4 regions of the Sphingobacterium sp. UBA5639 genome follow, and region 4 is predicted to be linked to each of the others. Evidence: riboswitches for the same ligand, from Rfam matches in the RefSeq annotation. Region 4 holds a riboswitch; each other region holds the start of a gene.
What was found. Region 4 has a riboswitch for S-adenosylmethionine ahead of metE (5-methyltetrahydropteroyltriglutamate--homocysteine S-methyltransferase). Riboswitches for the same ligand answer to the same signal wherever they lie in the genome.
Positions count from the first base shown of each region.

Region 1: linked by a shared signal. The riboswitch ahead of B4Z90_RS00080 (5-oxoprolinase) and the one ahead of metE (5-methyltetrahydropteroyltriglutamate--homocysteine S-methyltransferase) in region 4 are both predicted to bind S-adenosylmethionine.
Region 2: linked by a shared signal. The riboswitch ahead of B4Z90_RS19550 (O-acetylhomoserine aminocarboxypropyltransferase/cysteine synthase family protein) and the one ahead of metE (5-methyltetrahydropteroyltriglutamate--homocysteine S-methyltransferase) in region 4 are both predicted to bind S-adenosylmethionine.
Region 3: linked by a shared signal. The riboswitch ahead of B4Z90_RS17850 (methylenetetrahydrofolate reductase) and the one ahead of metE (5-methyltetrahydropteroyltriglutamate--homocysteine S-methyltransferase) in region 4 are both predicted to bind S-adenosylmethionine.

Region 1 is NZ_DIJR01000001.1:14,743-17,886, forward strand. Features, by position in the region: gene B4Z90_RS00070 (DKNYY domain-containing protein) at 1-551, opposite strand, end outside; gene B4Z90_RS00075 (hypothetical protein) at 715-1,020, shown strand; gene B4Z90_RS00080 (5-oxoprolinase) at 1,051-1,314, opposite strand; SAM-I-IV-variant riboswitch at 1,382-1,475, opposite strand; gene B4Z90_RS00085 (DUF3050 domain-containing protein) at 1,686-2,456, shown strand; gene B4Z90_RS00090 (TolC family protein) at 2,721-3,144, shown strand, end outside.
Region 2 is NZ_DIJR01000030.1:77,595-80,738, forward strand. Features, by position in the region: gene B4Z90_RS19545 (FUSC family protein) at 1-899, shown strand, start outside; SAM riboswitch class I at 1,082-1,194, shown strand; gene B4Z90_RS19550 (O-acetylhomoserine aminocarboxypropyltransferase/cysteine synthase family protein) at 1,450-2,760, shown strand; gene B4Z90_RS19555 (homoserine O-acetyltransferase family protein) at 2,794-3,144, shown strand, end outside.
Region 3 is NZ_DIJR01000029.1:222,127-225,270, reverse strand. Features, by position in the region: gene B4Z90_RS17855 (DUF2723 domain-containing protein) at 1-582, opposite strand, end outside; gene B4Z90_RS17850 (methylenetetrahydrofolate reductase) at 827-1,783, opposite strand; SAM riboswitch class I at 1,854-1,956, opposite strand; gene B4Z90_RS17845 (hypothetical protein) at 2,186-3,037, opposite strand.
Region 4 is NZ_DIJR01000006.1:119,765-122,908, forward strand. Features, by position in the region: gene metE (5-methyltetrahydropteroyltriglutamate--homocysteine S-methyltransferase) at 1-1,372, opposite strand, end outside; SAM riboswitch class I at 1,451-1,554, opposite strand; gene B4Z90_RS06265 (response regulator transcription factor) at 1,739-2,428, opposite strand; gene B4Z90_RS06270 (sensor histidine kinase) at 2,531-3,144, opposite strand, start outside.

The DNA.
Region 1 (3,144 bases), on a different contig from region 4:
AAAGCAGTTGCATCTTTTATCTCCTGACCAAAATAATAGACTTTCCAGCTATCTTTGCTGTATCCATCACCGAGAAGAACAAAGCTTTGGTCGGATACATCTTTTAGTCGATTGCCTCTATAATAGACATTCCAACTGTCTTTGGCATATCCTTCATCCAGTATTTTAAAGCTGGGCGCAGAGACATCTTTAATCTTAACGCCACGATAATAGGCATTCCAACTATCTTTGGCATATCCCCAACCAAGTGATTGGAAAGAATGTGGCGATACATCTTTAATCTTAACGCCACGATAATAGGCATTCCAGTTGTCTATTGCATAAGCATTGCCGAGGTCTTTGAAAGATCGTGCATCGACACCTTCGACCATCTTATCCCTGTAGAAGATCCGGTTGCCTATGTTGACATAATCGTTTTCTCTGTCATGTCGAAACGTCGTCTGAGACGTAGATCTTTTATTGTGACGACCTTGTTGAGCAATACTTTTCTCCAATATACATAGCAATGCAAAGGAAATAACAAGCATATTTTTTAAGTGGATAAAGGCCATAATGTATCTGTTTTATAATATGATATTTATATTGAATCCCTCCTTTATGACCAAGATAATTCACCGAAGGTTTAATCATTTTATCATTTTATTTCTCGTTATCCTTATCCGTTTCAAATGCAACTATTTTGGAATCCAAATATTTTTTTGTATATTGCTGGTTATGAGTTTTAAAGAAAAATTAGAGAACTGGCGCACGTCAATCAATCGCGCCGGTAGTGGTGAGGAATTGTATATTTTGCTTTTGAACTATAAAAGGTTTATCAACAAAAATTGGGTGGACGATTTTGGCGATCCGGGCAACTGGAAATCGGAATTAAATCAGGTCATCAGCAAAGTAAGAAACAAGGTGGATGTAGCAGATATCAGAGCCTGCCAAGATTTATCGTCCTATCAGGACGATGCCCGGCAGACCGCACATTCACTCAATCATACGTTAAAATATCATCACTCATTGACAAAAGGGTAGGCTAGGCCTACCTTTTTTTGCCGATAACGATTACTGTAAAGGAATCAGGACATTCTGTTCCAAGCGTACAGGGACATGCTTCACCGAGGTAAAACCGTCTTCCTTGGAAATGATGTTGGAAAGATCCAATCCTCTTTTGGAGAACGTACTGATCAAAGCTGTTCTAAAGGTTGCCTTGGCTGAACCCCAGCCTTGTCCCAAAATGGTGTCATTGTTGAGCTGTATCAGTTCATCTGTTGAGTAATAACTGAATTTTTCCAGTAAGTGTTGGTAAAGATTTGTTGTAGTAGCCATACAATTTAAAAATTTAAAGGATTAAACCATAAACTGTATCCAGATCTTGTTGGGGAAAATAATCGTTCAGCGACGTTTATTTTGGTCGAAACCCGTATTAATTTACCACCGCGGTGCCTGCACTCGGTTGGTATTGCATCATGCAATTCTGAATACTCTACAAATATAGTAGATTATTTTTTATAATAAAAAATATTTTTGTTTTTAAGGGTAAATGGGCGTTAGCAACAGGAATACGGAGGTCAAAAGCGAGGCGCGTGGTTGGCTGTGATTTGGTTATGAAGCGGATAGCTGGGCGAAAAATTTATCATGTTACTGTAATCTCATCGAAAATACTTTTAAAAATAGAGATAAGACAATACTTTTGCGCCATGAATAGAATTGCGGAAATTAACGAATACATTGCTGCCGAACGCGAGGTATTATTGCAACACCCTTTATATCGTAAGATCAAAACGATCAAGAATCTACGTTCTTTTACAGAAGGGCATGTGTACGCTGTATGGGATTTTATGTCTTTACTAAAAGCTTTACAGATTAAATTGACCTGTACGACTTTACCTTGGTTTGCGAGTGAGCATCCATCAACACGCTATCTAATCAACGAAATTGTATTGGCTGAGGAGTCGGATGAATACATTGATGGCCGCCGTTTGAGCCATTTTGAGATGTATCTGGACGCCATGGATGCCATGGGTGCCGACCTTCATCTGGTCAACAAATTTATTGCTCAAGCCAAAAAATCGAGCAACATATTCGATGTCATTGCAACGACCACATTGGACAAGCGGATCAAAGACTTTTTGAATTTTACATTCGAAGTGATTGCTGAGGGCGAGGTGCATAAAATTGCTGCAGCATTTACATTTGGACGCGAAGATCTTATCCCGGGAATGTTTACCTCTATTTTGGAAGAAATTAAAACAAACTTTCCTACAGCCAATCTGGATAGCTTTATTTATTATTTTCAACGCCATATTGATCTTGACGGCGACGAGCATGGACCGTTGGCGATGCAGATGATCACAGATCTTGCGAAGGACGATGAGGTTAAATGGACGGAAATGAAAGAGATCAGTAAAGTTGCGCTACAAAAGAGAATCCAGTTGTGGAATGCAATAGAAGATTCCTTATACGGATAATCTATTATTATACCGTCGAGAAAGGCCTTTCAAATCATGATTTGAAAGGCCTTTTTTATGTGCTGTAAAAAAGGATATTGTAAGGACTTCTTGGCAGATATTGGTCTTTTTGTTTGAATTGATGAAAAAATGTCTTTTTTCCATAACATATTGGCGTTTGTGAAGAAATCCAAGTTCCAATAAGTGTCTAAGTTTGCAACGCAAAAAAATTACATAGCACACGTGAACTTTTTTCCTCCCTATTGGGCAAAAGGCATACTAACCATGGGATTGTTAGTATGCGCTATTTCGGACACCTTCGCCCTCGATTCTTTGCGTATGTCGCTGAAAGACATGATCGACAAAGCACTACAAAACAGTAAATACATCGAGCAGTCCTATTTGCAGCTCAAAGAAACTGAGGTGGCAGTACAGCAGCAACGCATGGAGTTGCTCCCTAAGATTTCCGCCAGAGCTTCTGCTAGTTATGCAAGTAATATGCCTGTATATGACCAGGGGCTTTTAAATAAACCTTCCCAGCATGATATCATTCATTACTTGTACGATAGCGGCCTGGATTTTTATCTGAACCTCTACAATGGGCATCGGGACCTAATGAAAATAGAGTCCAAAAAACTGGAAAATGAGCTGGCTAGAATCGATTGGAAGAATGCCGCAGCACAGACGAAATTGGAGGTTTGCAATCTTT
Region 2 (3,144 bases), on a different contig from region 4:
AATTTATCAGTCGACCATTACGTAATCTCGCTGATCTAAAAAGTAAACTCCATCTGAATAATCCGCTTTTTCGATTTGCGGTTCGGATGGCTCTTCTTTTTGGAACAGGTGCATTGATCGGTATTTTATTTTTGGATTTTAAATATACCTATTGGATCTTACTGACGATCGCTATTGTTGCCAGGCCAGCATTTTCAATGACAAAAACCCGTAATATAGAACGTATTGTCGGTACATTCTCGGGTATTATAGTTGGTGTGTTCTGCTTAATTTCTATTCATTTTCTTCCAGCACTCCTAACCATAGCTGCATTGGGTCTTTTTGGATTCTTTTTGTTCAACCGATCTAATTATATGGTCAGTGTCATCTTCATTACCTTGGGAATTGTGATTGCGCTCAATCTGTTCGAAGGGAACATCAATCTCATTTTAGGCAGCCGAATACTTTTCACACTGATTGGAGCATTCTTGGCTATAGCGGGTTATTTCTTGATACCTGTACGCCAGAGCACAGGCATGGTTCAGCTGGCAAAAGAGGTATCCCTTTACAACGCGCATTATTTCCAGATCATCAATAACCGTCTGTCGGACGAACGACAAAGTTCGTTTGATATACGACTGGCTCGTAAAAAGGCGCAGACCGCCATGGCCCTGTTTTCAGACGCCATCAATCAAATGAAACAAGAACCCGAGCACAAATGGATGGATTGGTCACATATTCACCATTTTCAAGCACTCGCATATCAGGTCAATTCCCATTTGGTGGGCCTCTCGCTATCTTTAAACAAAAAGACGAATCGCCACCTCGCCTATGATATCCATAGTAGAATCGATGCGCTTAAACCTCTTCTAACAGATTTAAATCAAACTGCAGAACGGATCAATTTAAAGAAATCATAATACCCGATTGACAGTTACTTTTGCGGTTTCATCGGAAGATATGCGATTCCAATCGGCATGTTATTCAAAATTCCTTTAACTAAAAAATAGCATTTCTTTTGCTTTAATAAAAAAAGAGTTTATATTTGTGTCGTCTTCGAAAGAAGATTTCTAATCAACACCTCCCTTCATCAGTAGGTCTTGATTTATAAAGAAGTGGCGAGAGACTGGCTCAATGACCCACTGGCAACCTTCAATTTGTTTGAAAAGGTGCCAATTCCTGTCCAAAACAATATCGTTTTGGAGCATATAAATGACATAAGACAATGATTATTAAATTACTGAAGTCCATTAAAAATTCAGGTTCAACACAAGTGAACCGCACGATAAGCGAAAGTGTAACCCATCGTACAATTGTATCGATGCGAATGCGTATGCATATGCACTTCCATGCTTGTTAAAAATCATTTCCGTTTTCTTGGATAAAGATTTAACAGACCCTTCAAGGAGGTGTGTATGCTTCTCTTTTTACTTTGCAATTTCTTTTTGAACCCTTAAAATCTGATATATTATGTCTTCAAACAAAAATTTAAAATTCGAAACTCTTCAGGTTCACGCTGGCCAAGTCGCTGACCCTACTACGGGATCTAGAGCAGTTCCTATATATCAAACAACATCTTTTGTATTTGAAAATGCCGAACACGGCGCAAACTTATTTGCATTAAAGCAGTTCGGTAATATTTATACACGGATTATGAACCCTACTACGGATGTTTTCGAACAACGTATTGCGGCACTGGAAGGTGGAGTTGCAGCTGTTGCTGTTGCATCCGGCCAGGCGGCACAGTTTATAGCTTTAAATAATATTTTGGAAAGTGGTGACAATTTTGTTGCGGGATCCAACTTATACGGCGGTACATTCAACCAGTTTAAAGTTTCTTTTAAGCGCCTAGGCATCGAAGCTCGTTTTGCAACAGACGCCGAAGCAGATAAAATTGAAGCGCTCATTGATGATAAAACAAAAGCAATCTATGTTGAAACAATCGGAAACCCAAGTTTCAATATTCCCGACTTTGAAAAAATTGCTGCCGTAGCAAAAAAATATGACTTACCATTAATCGTCGACAATACTTTTGGAGCCGGAGGTTATTTATTTAAACCTCTGGAGTATGGTGCAAATGTGGTTGTTGAATCGGCAACTAAATGGATCGGTGGACATGGCACAAGCATTGGCGGTGTCATCGTCGACGGCGGAAACTACAATTGGGGCAATGGAAAATACCCGCAATTTTCCGAACCATCTGAAGGCTATCATGGTTTAGTATTTTCCGAAGTTTTCGGTGAAAGCGGACCATTCGGAAATATTCAATTTGCCATTCGGGCGCGTGTGGAAGGGCTCCGGGATTTCGGACCAGCACTCTCCCCTTTCAATTCATTTTTATTATTACAAGGACTTGAAACCTTGTCTTTGCGGGTGCAACGCCATGTAGACAACACTTTAGAGGTCGCAAAATGGCTTGAGGCGCATCCACAGGTAGAAAAAGTAAACTATCCGGGATTAAAAAGCTCTCCGAGCTTCGCTAACGCACAAAAATACCTTAAAAATGGCTATGGCGCGGTACTTTCTTTCCAGCTTAAAGGTGACGCAGCGCAAAAGGCCAATAGCTTTATCGACAGCTTAGAATTGATCAGTCATTTAGCCAATGTTGGTGATACGAAGTCATTGATTATTCATCCAGCAGCTACAACCCATCAACAATTGAGTGATGAAGATCAAGCCAATGCCGGAGTCTTCAAAGGCTTATTACGTCTTTCTGTAGGAATAGAGCATATTGATGATATCAAAGCTGATTTACAACAAGCTTTTGATAAAATTAAATAATCAGATTTTTTCGGCTTAAAACTTAAACGTGAAATGAGTAAGCATATATATCTGCACCCGGAGCCTTTTGTATTTGAAAATGGAAGAGAGCTTAATGATTTACAAATCAGTTATGAAACATTTGGCAAACCCAACGCAGATCGCAGCAATGTGATCTGGGTTTGCCATGCATTAACGGCCAATGCAGATGTGCTGGATTGGTGGTCCGGTCTTTTTGGAACAGGTGAGTTGTTTGATGCAAACGATTATTATATTATTTGTGCCAATGTCATAGGATCAGCATATAATAGCAGTAATCCGCTATCTGTAAACCCAGCAACCGGACAACCCTATTACCTATCTTTCCCCGAATTCACAGTGAGGGATTTGGTTCACGCACATCAA
Region 3 (3,144 bases), on a different contig from region 4:
AAGATTTAATAGATGCACTCCGATCGAAAGCCCCATAACAAAAGCAATAAAAACCAGCCAACGATCGCTACCGTCTTCATCTGCACGGACTTCCCACTTTAAAATTGCCCAAAATACGACTGCTGTACATAACGAAGACATTGCATAAACTTCAGATTCTACCGCCGAATACCAAAATGAATCGCTGAAACTAAATGCCATTGCACCGACAACTCCTGCGCCGAAGATCTGCAGGTAGGTTGACAAAGGAGCTTGTTTGTCTTTGTTGAGTAGCTTTTTAGCAATGGCGGTTATTGTCCAAAATAAAAAGGTAACAGTAATTCCACTGCAAACTGCAGAACCTATATTCATCCAATAGGCGATCTGCCCCTTATTCCCTAAAGCGAGATTAGAAAATATATTCTGAATAAGAAGAAACAATGGTGCTCCCGGTTGATGTGCCACCTCCAATTTATAGGCACAGGCTATAAATTCACCGCAATCCCACCAGCTTACCGTCTTTTCAACTGTAGCGATATATACACAGGTGGCAATTAGTCCGCAAGCAAAACCGAGTAGAGAATTTAATCTATTGTACGTCATAAGGTCAATTGGTCTATTGTTAAAATCCTTTTTAGCACTTTAAGTTAAAAAGTTATCCTGACTCCGACACACGAATTAACACTATTTAACACCAGTACCTGACTATAAACAGGCTATTCAACGCTGAATATAGAGATCGACCTAAACCACGCTGCCGAGACTTTCAACCTATTTCAGGCTTTCACAATGAATATTATCATAAAAAAAGGGAGCTTATCTGCTCCCTTTTTTATCATTTTATGAGTTAGGCTAGTTTTTCAACAATCTTCTTTGTTGGACCAGGATTACTCATCGTATAAAAATGTAATACCGGAGCGCCAAATTTAATCAGCTCCTGACACTGTTGTACCAACCACTCTTCACCTACCTGTCTGACGTCGGCATTCGTTTTACATGCCGCGACAGCGTCACTCAGTTCCTCTGGAATATCTAAATGAAAAATTCTTGGCAAGGTCACCAATTGCTTTTTTGTTGTCAGTGGTTTTAATCCCGGAATAATGGGCACATGGATTCCATTGTCCCTACATTTTGTTACAAATTCCTTGTATTTTTCAACATTAAAGAACATCTGAGTCACAATAAACTCTGCTCCCATATCGACTTTTTGTTTCAGATATTTAAAGTCAGTATTGAAATTTGGAGATTCAAAATGCTTTTCGGGATACCCGGCTACTCCGATGCAAAAATCAGTCTTTTCCGACGTGATAATGTCTTCATGCAGATACTTTCCTTTATTCATATCGGTTACCTGTTCCAATAGGTCTGTTGCAAAAGCATGTCCACCATCGGTTGGTATAAAATCGGCATCGCCCTTACGTGCATCACCCCGCAACACCAAAACGTTATCTATCCCCAGGAAGTTCAAATCGATCAATGCATTTTCAGTTTCCTCTTTTGTAAAACCCCCACATATCAAATGTGGCACCGCATCCACTTTATATTTATTCATGATTGCAGCACATATCGCCACTGTCCCAGGACGTTTACGATAGGAAACACGTTCCAGCAATCCACTCGCATGCTCTTTATAGATATAATCTTCCCGATGGTAGGTGACGTCGATAAAAGGAGGTTTAAACTCCATCAGTTCATCCATGGTTTTAAAAATACTTTGGATGCCCTGCCCTTTCGCCGGTGGCAATAGCTCAAAAGAAAACAATGTTTTTCCTTTGGCATTCTGGATATGATCGATAATCTTCATTAAAAAACTGTTTTTAGTTTGGTTGGCTTACATCGAAACGCACACGTCGAGGAATCGTTTATCTACATGTAACTTATCTTTCCCACATGGAGTAGGGTAGAATTTAGCACCTTGAACAATACAGGTTGCTAAGGCTTCAACGGGTCTAGTCCCTCGGCCTTTCTCTATAAGCGTTGCTAATATCGTTTTAAAAAATCAAAAGACAAAAATTATTTTTCGAAAAGGCAAAAATAGCAGCAAAAAGACTTCAATAAACGATGTTTCAACGTCACTTTAGCTTTGTATCCATGCAACGACAGGATTCTTCACCATACCAATAGTTAAAGACCTAGAAAAACCAGTAGAATTAACGATCGAGGATCATAGACAGCGAAGAGATTGACTATGCCACAAGAACATTGGCTAAAGATTAGCTGCCAAAGAATTTCGTAAATTTTTGAGATAAAATGTGACCAATAAGAGTCCTGTAACATGGTACTCCTCTTTCGATCCATATTTAAATCCGTCAAATAAATAGTGATAGGCGACTAATGCCTCTTTTTCGTTGTAAAATAATTCCTTCCAAGAATCAGGAACATCTGCCCATGCCTTGAGCACAATGCCATTCTCGGCATAAATAATTGGTGATTCGACACCATCCATTCGATAATCGTGATGAGTACCAGAGCTTGATATGTGTTGGAAATAAGCGATAGAATAATCTACAAAATTCAAGGCCCTGGCTTTTATCTCCTTTTCACTTTCCGATTTTACCGGAGCATTTCGCCATAAATTCACTTGGCTATCAAATTTACTGGGCGTTTCCCGGATAAGGGTTTTATCTAACGCAAAGTTGATATAAAGTCTTTCACTAGTGGGTATACGTGCTGAGCTAAACTGTGAAAAATCACCTCTCAGCTGAACAAAATCTTTTTTTATTTTAACAATATCCAAAGCGACACTACCTTTTTTCTCATCCGTCAATTCTAATCTATCACCGTCAAATTTATACTTACCAAAGAGTAAGATATCATCAATCGCCATGACAAACTGGTCCTTATCATGAAGCGAAAGAAAGGATCGGTATAGAATAGGATCATTACCATAGGTATCTGCCTCCACATTTTGGGGAGATTCTCTTTTTAATTTATGATACTCATCATTTGGATAGCCCAATATCATTTGGTAGTTGCCTTCAGGAAACTCCTTTTTCTTCCCAAAGAAAGTACACGAAGACAATGAGAGTGTGAATAACAGCAGTAATAACGGTTTCAAAATCAATTAATAATTATGGCCAATAGTAATATTAATATATAAGGACCAAGATAAGAAATTACTGCAATAGTAAGTATAGGATATTCAATTGAATAAGCTTGGGGATA
Region 4 (3,144 bases):
TACGAACATCTTTCGTTTGTGGGAATGAACCGATAGTTGTGGTCGGGAACGCCGGTAAGTTGAATTTCGCTTGTTGCGCTGCTTTACGGTCTGCAAATGCTGAAGTGCGTTTTGCATCGTCATCAGTAATATTGCTTGTACGTGTTTTAACCTCTGGTTTGTGGATCAATGGAGAGGTACGGCGGCTTTCAGCAGCCGCTTTGTTCGCTTCGAAGCGTTTTGCTGTTTCAGCATCAACTTCTCCCTCCGCTAGTACGGCTAAGTCTTTTACTTCAGCTAATTTTTGTTTAGCAAATGCTAACCAGTTTTTTACTTCAGCTGGTAGCGATTGTTCATTGTGTTCATTGTCTAAGTCAAAAGGAACGTGCAACAGTGATGAAGAAGGAGCTACCCATACACGGTCTTTTCCTAATGCATCAACAGCCTGTTTGATTTTAACCAATGATTTTTCGTAATCATTTTTCCAGATGTTACGGCCTTCAACAATACCTAAAGATAATGTTAATGAAGCAGGAACTTTAGCCAATACCGTATCCAATTGATTTTCACCGCGTACCAGATCCAAATGTAAAGCATGGATAGGTAGGTTAACTGCGATATCTTCGTTGTCTTTTAAAGATTCGAAGTAAGTCGTTGCGATTAATTTGATATTTTTTGCTGCTGCAGCTAATTTTTCGAAAGTAGGTTGATATAAAGCTTTTACTTTAGCATCTAAATCCAATGCTAAGAAAGGCTCGTCAATCTGAACATATTGTGCACCAGCATCAGCTAGTTTAGCTAGTATTTGCTCATATACTGGAATAAGTTTATCCAATAAATCGATACGGTCGAAGCCAGCTTCTTTTTCTTTACCGATCAAAAGGTATGTAATAGGACCTAATAGAACTGGTTTAGTATCGATGCCCAATGATTTTGCTTCGTTGTATTCATTTAAGAATTTTTCGGAAGTCAATTTGAATTCTTGATCTTTGGTGAATTCTGGTACCATGTAGTGGTAGTTCGTATCCAACCACTTGGTCATTTCCATTGCAGTCACGTCGATTCCTTCTTGTTGGAAACCGCGCGCCATGGCAAAATATAGATCTAAACTGTAATTGTTGTCTACTTTATTCAATAAAGAATGGTAGCGAGCAGGAATTGCACCAACAGTGAGGGTTAAATCCAATACTTGATCGTAAAAAGAGAAATCATTGGAAGGGATCAAATCTATTCCAGCATCTTTTTGTGTTTTCCAATTGCCTTCACGAATTTTTTTTGCTGTGTCCAATAATTCCTCAACAGAAGATTTTTTAGCCCAATAGGCCTCATTGGCTTTTTTCAATTCGCGGAACGCGCCCACACGAGGGTAACCTAAATTGTTAGTCAATAACATAATGAATGTTTTTAATATTTCTTTTTCAACTATATTTCTTGCTAGAGAGAGAAGGACACACTAGAATTTGGTGACTTCGGCTTATCATTCCCATATCAAGTAGGGTAGAATTTAGCACCTTGTCAAGGGACAGGTTGCTAAGGCTTCATCGGGTCTATTCCCTCTGCCTTTCTCTATAAGCGACGCTAAGTTAGAACATTTCTTTTTGAAATGCAAATTTTTTATAAAAGTGCGTCAATTTTTTATATTCTACTAAGGATGAAATTGTTTTGTTCTTTTATTTTCATCCACGAATTCGAGTAAGTCACGCTTGAATACGTGTGTAGCATAAAAAGGGGAATGACTATATTTTTCATTCCCCTTTTTTTAGCTGACCAAAAGTTTGTAACCTTTTCCGTGCACATTGACAATTTCAACTTTGCTATCTTCTTTTAGATATTTACGAAGTTTACTGAGAAATACATCCATACTTCTACCCGTAAAATAGTTATCATCATGCCATATTTTTAACAACGCTTCTTCCCGGGTCAGCACATCATTTTTCTTTAAGCAAAGCAAGCGGAGTAGTTCAGCTTCTTTCGTGGAGAGTTTTTGCATCTGTCCTTTGTAAGAAATCTGCTGACTTGTATAATCAAAGAAATAATCGCCAATTTCAAATTTATCCGCAACCACTTCTTCTTCTTTGTCTCGAACACTGCGTTTCAGCAAAGCATTGATGCGGAGCAATAATTCTTCCACTCGAAAAGGCTTGGTGATATAATCATCTCCTCCTAGCTCAAAGGCTTCGGTCTTATCTTCCATCATCCCCTTTGCTGTGGCAAAGATAATAGGAACAGTATTGTTTGTTTTTCTGATTTCACGTCCAACTGTAAATCCGTCCTTTTTTGGCATCATGACATCAAAAATACAAAGGTCGTAGTTATTTTTTTTGAATTGAGAAATCGCTTCATCTCCATCCGTGCATAATGTGACGTCAAATTTTCCCTTTAATTCGAGATAGTCTTTTAAAAGATCCCCCAAATTAGGATCATCTTCTGCTAATAATATCTTTTGCATAATGAATATATTAATTTTCACCAATGTCCCTTGATGCTGATAAATCAGCCTTCCTCAACCTTTGAAATTTTTTAAAGAGGAAATATACAAAAAAGGAACGTTTTATTTTTTAATAGGCAAAATTACTTCAAAGGTCGTGCCTTTATCTTTTTCACTTTTAACTGTAATTTTTCCGTTCAGCCTTCTCAGAATGTCCTGTACATAACTTAAGCCAAGGCCAAATCCTTTGACATTATGAACATTCCCAGTTGGAATACGGTAAAACTGGTCGAAAATCTTTTGCAGGTGATCCCGGCTCATCCCAATACCATTGTCGGCTATGGTGACAACAATGGTGTCGCCAACATTTTTTGAATTGATGTTGACATGTAAATCTCCTTTGCTGTACTTGATGGCATTATCCAAAAGATTGTAAAATACATTGGAAAAATGTAACTCATCACCAACGACAACATCCTTGGTCGCTGCAAGATCTATACTGAATTTCCCGCCAATATTTTGCATCCGTAGCTGCATACTGTCCGTTACTGCCGAAACAAGATCATTGATGCATACTTCTACCTGGTCGAGTTTTAGCGTTTCTTTTTCTAGTCTTGCCAAATCGAGCACACGTTCAATATGATTTCCGAGTCTAACATTTTCGTCGTAGATGATATTAGCCAATTTCTGAACGCGCTTGTGGTCGGCATTGATGTCTGGATCTTTAAGTGACTCAC